3 regions of the Streptomyces sp. NPDC046900 genome follow, and region 2 is predicted to be linked to each of the others. Evidence: riboswitches for the same ligand, from Rfam matches in the RefSeq annotation. Region 2 holds a riboswitch; each other region holds the start of a gene.
The links. Region 2 has a riboswitch for thiamine pyrophosphate ahead of ABZ904_RS38455 (thiamine ABC transporter substrate-binding protein). Riboswitches for the same ligand answer to the same signal wherever they lie in the genome.
Positions count from the first base shown of each region.

Region 1: linked by a shared signal. The riboswitch ahead of thiO (glycine oxidase ThiO) and the one ahead of ABZ904_RS38455 (thiamine ABC transporter substrate-binding protein) in region 2 are both predicted to bind thiamine pyrophosphate.
Region 3: linked by a shared signal. The riboswitch ahead of thiC (phosphomethylpyrimidine synthase ThiC) and the one ahead of ABZ904_RS38455 (thiamine ABC transporter substrate-binding protein) in region 2 are both predicted to bind thiamine pyrophosphate.

Region 1 covers NZ_JBEYXD010000004.1:110,973-113,231, forward strand. Annotated here, with positions in the region: gene thiO (glycine oxidase ThiO) at 1-1,074, opposite strand, end outside; TPP riboswitch at 1,073-1,184, opposite strand; gene ABZ904_RS06030 (hypothetical protein) at 1,236-1,586, shown strand; gene ABZ904_RS06035 (FAD-dependent oxidoreductase) at 1,619-2,259, shown strand, end outside.
Region 2 covers NZ_JBEYXD010000068.1:8,800-11,058, reverse strand. Annotated here, with positions in the region: gene ABZ904_RS38455 (thiamine ABC transporter substrate-binding protein) at 1-833, opposite strand, end outside; TPP riboswitch at 960-1,065, opposite strand; gene rlmN (23S rRNA (adenine(2503)-C(2))-methyltransferase RlmN) at 1,098-2,204, opposite strand.
Region 3 covers NZ_JBEYXD010000010.1:135,591-137,849, reverse strand. Annotated here, with positions in the region: gene ABZ904_RS13240 (YibE/F family protein) at 1-900, opposite strand, end outside; TPP riboswitch at 972-1,128, shown strand; gene thiC (phosphomethylpyrimidine synthase ThiC) at 1,121-2,259, shown strand, end outside.

The DNA of each region.
Region 1 (2,259 bases), on a different contig from region 2:
CGCCATGACATCACCGGTGACCGGGGTGAGCAGGACGCCGTTGCGGTAGTGCCCGGTGGCCAGGAGAAGGCCGTCGAGCTCGGTCGGGCCGAGCAGCGGCGCGTTGTCCGGCGAGCCCGGGCGCAGTCCGGCGCGGGTCTCGGTGAGCGGCAGCTCGGTGATCCCGGGGACCAGCTCGTGGGCGTCCCGCAGCAGCTCGTACACACCGCCCGCGGTGACCGTGGTGTCCCAGCCCAGTTCCTCGCTGGTGGCGCCCACGACGAGCTCGCCGTTCTCGCGCGGCACCAGATAGACCTGGCTGCCCCGGACGACGGCACGGACGGTACGGCTCAGGAATGGTGCGTACCGCTTCGGCACCGTCAGCCGCAGCACCTGGCCCTTCACCGGCCGCACGGGCGGCAGAACCTCGTCCGGGACCCCCGCGAGCCGACCGCTGAGGCTGCCGGCGGCGAGGACGATCCGGGCGGTGGTCAGGTCCGTGCCCTCGCCGGTCCTGATCCCGGTCGCCCGATCGCGCACCACCGTGAGCCGCTCGGCCCACGTCCGGTGGAAGACGACCCCGGCGCGTTCACACGCCGTGACCAGGGCGGCGACCAGGCGGCGCGGGTCGATCTGGTGGTCGGCGTCGACTCTGAGCCCCCCGCGCACTCCCGGCGCGAGCATCGGCTCCAGGCGGCGGCAGTCCCGCCCGTTCAGCCACTCCGACGCGAGGCCGGACCGCTGCTGGAGGGCGTGCAGTTCGCGCAGGTGGGCGCGGTCGTCGGCGTCGAGCGCGACGGCGAGCGTGCCGCACCTGCGATAACCGAGGTCCTGGCCGGTGGCCTCGGTCAGCTCGGCGGCGAAGTCCGGGTAGCGGCGCGCGGACTCCAGATTGAGGGCGAGCAGGGTCTGCTCCCCGTAGTGCAGTTCGGTGACGGCGGCGAGCATTCCGGCGGCCACCTGGGCCGCTCCGCCGCCCGGTTCGGGATCCACCACTGCGGTGGCGAAACCGCGTTGCGCCGCCCGCCAGGCGGTCACCAGTCCGATGATCCCGCCCCCGACGACGAGGACGTCTGACGTGGGTGTAGACGACATGGGCGTCCAGCTCCCTCCCTTCGCCGGCATGACCCGGATCAGGTTCGTACGGTCGGAGGCCGCCAGCCTCCCTCTCAGCCCGGTGCGCCCGGGCTCCCGCGAGTGCTTTACGTTGGCCACCCTAACCTGTGCCGTTTGCCTCAGTAAGGGAGCCTCCGTACATGACCCGATCGCTCGACGGTCTCACCTTCGCCCCGGTGCGGGACCAGGCGCCGGGTCAGGTGGGTACCCGTACCCGGTTTGCCTACCACGAGAAGGACGGCGAGATCTGGGCGCAGTACGCGGGCGGCGACGTCGTACGCGGTCATCTGGTGGGTACCAGAAAAGGTGACCTCCTCGACTTCCGGTACGTGCAGCTCAAGCAGGACGGGACCACCTCGTCCGGGCACTGTGTCTCGCAGGTCCTGGAACTTCCCGACGGGCGGGTGCGCCTGGAGGAGTCGTGGGAGTGGGAGTCCCAGTCGGGCAGCGGGACGAGTGTTGTGGAAGAGGTCACTCAGCACGCCCGCTGACTGACGATTTGTCAGTTGACTATGGTGATCAGGTGAGCGAGCAGACGCAGGCACGGAGCGATGGGGCACGGCGCGTCGTCGTCGTGGGCGCGGGCATGGCCGGGGTGCAGACCGCGGTCGCCCTGCGGGAGCAGGGCTTCACGGGCGGTGTGACGCTGATCGGCGCGGAGCCGCACCAGCCGTACGACAGGCCGCCGCTGTCCAAGGCGGTGCTGCTCGGCAGGGCCGAGGGCTCCGCCTTCGACGTCGACTTCGAGGCCCTCGACATCGAACTCCGGCTGGGCTGCGAAGTGGTCGGGCTGCGCCCTGGCGACCACGAGTTGGACACCGCCGAGGGGGCCGTCGGCTATGACGTCCTCGTGCTCGCGACCGGCGCCGAACCGATCCAGCTGCCGGGTGCCGAGGGCGCGCCCGGAGTGCACCTGCTGCGCACGCTGGACGACGCCGAGCGGCTGCGCCCCGTCCTCGCCCAGCAGCACGACATCGTGGTCGTGGGCGCGGGCTGGATCGGTGCCGAATTCGCCACCGCCGCGCGCGAGGCGGGCTGCGCGGTGACCGTCGTGGAGGCCGCCGACCGGCCGCTGGCCGGAGCGCTGCCCGAGGAGGTGGCCGCGCCGATGACCGCCTGGTACGCGGACAGCGGCGCGGAGCTGCGCACACACGCGCGCGTGGA
Region 2 (2,259 bases):
GCGCCCTTGCTGTTGTGCGCGTTGCTCAGCAGGCCCGCGAACTCGATCTGACGGAAGCAGGTGCCCGTCGCGACACCGGTCGGCGCGGTCTTGGGCCGCGGCTGGGCGTAGACGACCTCGGCGGGCGGCGACGATGCGTACGAGACGACGAGCGGCCGGTCGCCGCCCGCCTTGCGGCCTCCGGCGGAACCGGAGAACTCCTGGTCGTACGCCTGCTCCCAGCCGTCGACCACCTTCACTCCGTTGTCCTTGAGCTTCTTCCAGTAGCTCTGCCAGCCGGCGGTGTCCCCGTCGCCGTACTTCGCGGCGGTGCCGAGCAGGAAGCCGAGACCCGGCGAGGACGTGGCGGCGTTCTCGGTGACGAGCAGGTTCTTGTACGCGGGCTTGGTGAGGTCGTCGAAGGTGGCCGGCGGGGTGAGATTGTGGTCGGCGAAGTACTTCTTGTCGTAGTTGACGCAGATGTCGCCGTAGTCGATCGGCGTGACCCGGTGCTCGCCCTTGTCGAGCTGGTACTGCGCGCCGACCTGGTCGAGACCCTTGGCCTCGTAGGGCTGGAACAGCCCGTTGTCCACGGCCCGGGACAGCAGCGTGTTGTCGACGCCGAAGAAGACGTCGCCCTGCGGGTTGTCCTTGGTCAGGATCGCCTTGTTGACGGCCTGGCCGGCGTCGCCGTCCTTGAGGACCTTGACGGTGTATCCGGACTCCTTCTCGAAGGCCGAGACGACGCTCTTCGAGGCGGCCCACGAGTCATGGCTGACGAGGGTCACGGTCTTGGAGTCGCCGCCGCTCCCGCTCGCCGAGCCGGACGACCCGCACGCGGACAGCGTGACCATGCCCAGCCCGACGACCACGGCCGCGAACCGCTTGCCGGTGATGCTCACTGAATTCCTCCTGGGTGACCAGGAAGAGACGCGGCCCTGCCCGGGAGCCTCGAAGGGTTCCCGGGCAGGGCGCAACAGCTCGAGTGAAGACCGAACTCCCTACCCAGAATGACCTGGGCGAGGTTCAGAGGGTCTGCGGGCTCTCCCGCACTCTCAGCGCTGTGGCGCTCCCCTGTCGGAATATGAAGATGTAATGACCGGGCTCAGACTACAGCCCTAACGTTCGCTGGCCGCCAGCTGCCCGCACGCCCCGTCGATCTCCTGGCCACGGGTGTCCCGGATCGTCACCGGCACTCCGTGGGCGGCGATCGCCTCGACGAACGCCTTCTCGTCCTCGGGCCGCGACGCGGTCCACTTGGAGCCGGGGGTCGGGTTGAGCGGGATCAGGTTCACGTGCACGGGCTTGCCCTTGAGCAGCCGGCCCAGCAGATCACCGCGCCACGCCTGGTCGTTGATGTCCCGGATGAGGGCGTACTCGATGGACAGCCGGCGCCCGGACTTCTCGACGTACTCGAAACCGGCGTCGAGAACCTCACGGACCTTCCACCGGGTGTTGACGGGGACGAGGGTGTCGCGCAGCTCGTCGTCCGGCGCGTGCAGCGAGACGGCGAGCCGGCACTTGAAGCCCTCGTCGGCGAAGCGGTGGATGGCCGGCACGAGTCCGACGGTCGACACGGTGATGCCGCGCTGAGAGAGCCCGAGCCCGTCCGGAGCGGGGTCCGTGAGGGCGCGGATGGCCGCCATGACGCGCTTGTAGTTGGCGAGGGGCTCGCCCATGCCCATGAAGACGATGTTCGACAGCCGTGTCGGGCCGCCGGGGATCTCGCCGTCGCGCAGTGCCCGCATCCCGTCGACGATCTGGTGCACGATCTCGGCGGTGGACAGGTTGCGGTCGAGGCCCGCCTGGCCGGTGGCGCAGAAGGGGCAGTTCATGCCGCAACCCGCCTGGGAGCTGATGCACATGGTGACCCGGTCGGGATACCGCATGAGCACGGACTCGACGAGGGTTCCGTCGAACAGCCGCCACAGCGTCTTGCGGGTCGTGTCCTCGTCGGTCGACAGATGCCGTACGACCGTCATCAGCTCCGGCAGCAGCGCCTCCTGGAGCCGGGCGCGGGACGAGGCGGGGATGTCGGTCCACTGCTCCGGGTCGTGCGCGTACCGGGTGAAGTAGTGCTGCGAGAGCTGCTTGGCACGGAACGGCTTCTCACCGATCGCGGCGACCGCCTCCTTGCGCTCGGCGGGCGTGAGATCGGCAAGGTGCCGCGGCGGCGTCTTGGCTCCGCGCGGCGCGACGAAAGTGAGTTCTCCGGGCTTAGGCATGGCTTTATCAGTGTCGCAGATCCAATCGGGTGACCTGCGGCTCTCGCTTGCTGCG
Region 3 (2,259 bases), on a different contig from region 2:
CGAGATCAGCGTGCCGAGCACCGCCACGGACGTACGGGCCGAGAGTCCATGGCACATATACAGAGCGACGAGCATGATGGCGCTCGCCCCGACCACGGCCACGAGCAGCGGATTCGACCCCTGAATGATCGCCGGCAGGACGAAGAGGTTCAGGAACATAAAGCTCACGCCCAGCGCGATGAGCGCCATGACGCCACGCAACCGGCCCACGACCACCACGGCGACGGCGAAGATGCCCGCGAGCAGAGCCATGGGGAACTTGCGGTTCACATCGGTGACCGAATACTGCAGGTCCTTCGGAGCGGATGGTTCGTACGCCACCACGACCTTCTCGCCCTCATGCAGTTGGCGCGACTGGTCCGGCTGGACGATCTCCGTGAAGGTACGACCGATGTCATTGCCGGTGTCGACGCGAACTGTTGCCTTCTTGCAGGTGCCGCTCGATCCCTGCACCGCGGAGGAGCCCTCGGCGGTGGAGGTGTCACCGGTCGGGGTGTCGCCCGAGGCGTTCACGGACTTGCAGTCCACGTCCACGACCCTGGTCACCGTGGCCTGCTGGGTCTGCCGGTCGAAGCCGACGCCGGTGCGCTTGTGCGAGGGCACGCCGCCCGGCCACAGCACCACCAGGCCCACGATGACCGCCGCGGTGAAGGGAATGAGGATCGCGGCGATGACCCTGCGCAGATGTCGGGAGACGGGAGCCGCGGGCCCATGACTGTGCCCATGCGAATGGTCGTGGCCGTCACCGGATCCAGGTCCGTGGCCACCTCCATGACCGTCCCCGGGTCCCTCGCCGGAGCCGTGACCGCCTCCAGGGCCATGGCCGTGGGTCTCGCCGGGGGCATGGTTGTGGGGTGGTCCGGGAGGCGGATAGGAGGGCGGATGCTGCATCGTGGTCACCGACCGATCATCGCAAGAAGGCGTGAGGCGCACTGTGCAGCCCGTGCAATTAGACGCTAGCGTGAGAGGACCTTTGCACACGCGGGAGCTCGGAGCACCGGGCTGAGAGGGCGCTGACCTCCGTTGACGCGATGCTTCACGTGGAACATCGCCGGGCGGAAACCGCTGCGTCGACCGCTGAACCTGTTACCGGGTAATGCCGGCGTAGGGAGTAGGTCTTATGGCCAACAAGGACGTACACACGCCTGCCTCCGATCAGGGGGAACCGTCACCGGAGGCCGGAAGGTCCATCGGATGGCACAAGGCGTATGTCGGGGGTTCACGCCCTGATCTTCGAGTGCCGGTCCGTCAGGTGCACCTCACCAATGGACAGTCGGTCGCCCTGTACGACACCTCCGGCCCGTACACCGATCCACTCATGGAGACGGACGTCCGCAGGGGGCTGGCGTCGCTGCGCGAGAACTGGATCATCGGCCGTGGCGACACCGAGGAGTACGCGGGTCGCCCTGTCCGTCCCGAGGACGACGGGATCAAGCACACCGCGCCGCGGGGCGGGCTACGCAACCTCGACGCGGTCTTCCCGGGCCGGCCGCGTCAGCCCCGCCGCGGCCGGGCCGGCACGGCGGTCACGCAACTGGCCCATGCGCGACGTGGCGAGATCACGCCCGAGATGGAGTTCGTGGCGATCCGGGAGAACGTGTCGCCCGAGGTCGTCCGTGAGGAGATCGCGGCGGGACGCGCGGTTCTCCCCGCCAACGTCAATCATCCGGAGACCGAGCCGATGATCATCGGCAAGCGGTTCCTGGTGAAGGTCAATGCCAACATCGGCAACTCCGCGGTGACGTCTTCCATCGAGGAAGAGGTCGAGAAGATGACTTGGGCGACCCACTGGGGCGCGGACACGGTCATGGATCTGTCCACAGGCCGCAACATCCACACCACGCGCGAGTGGGTGCTGCGCAACTCCCCCGTGCCGATCGGCACGGTGCCGCTGTACCAGGCCCTCGAGAAGGTCGACGGGAAAGCGGAGGAGCTGACCTGGGAGATCTACAAGGACACGGTCATCGAGCAGGCCGAGCAAGGCGTGGACTACATGACGGTGCACGCGGGCGTACGGCTGCCGTACGTACCGCTCACCGCGAATCGCAAGACCGGCATCGTGTCGCGGGGCGGCTCGATCATGGCCGCGTGGTGCCTCGCGCACCACAAGGAGTCGTTCCTGTACGAGAACTTCGAGGAGCTCTGCGAGATTCTCGCGGCCTACGACGTCACGTACTCGCTGGGCGACGGCCTGCGGCCGGGCTCGATCGCGGACGCCAACGACGCGGCGCAGTTCGCTGAACTGCGCACTCTGGGGGA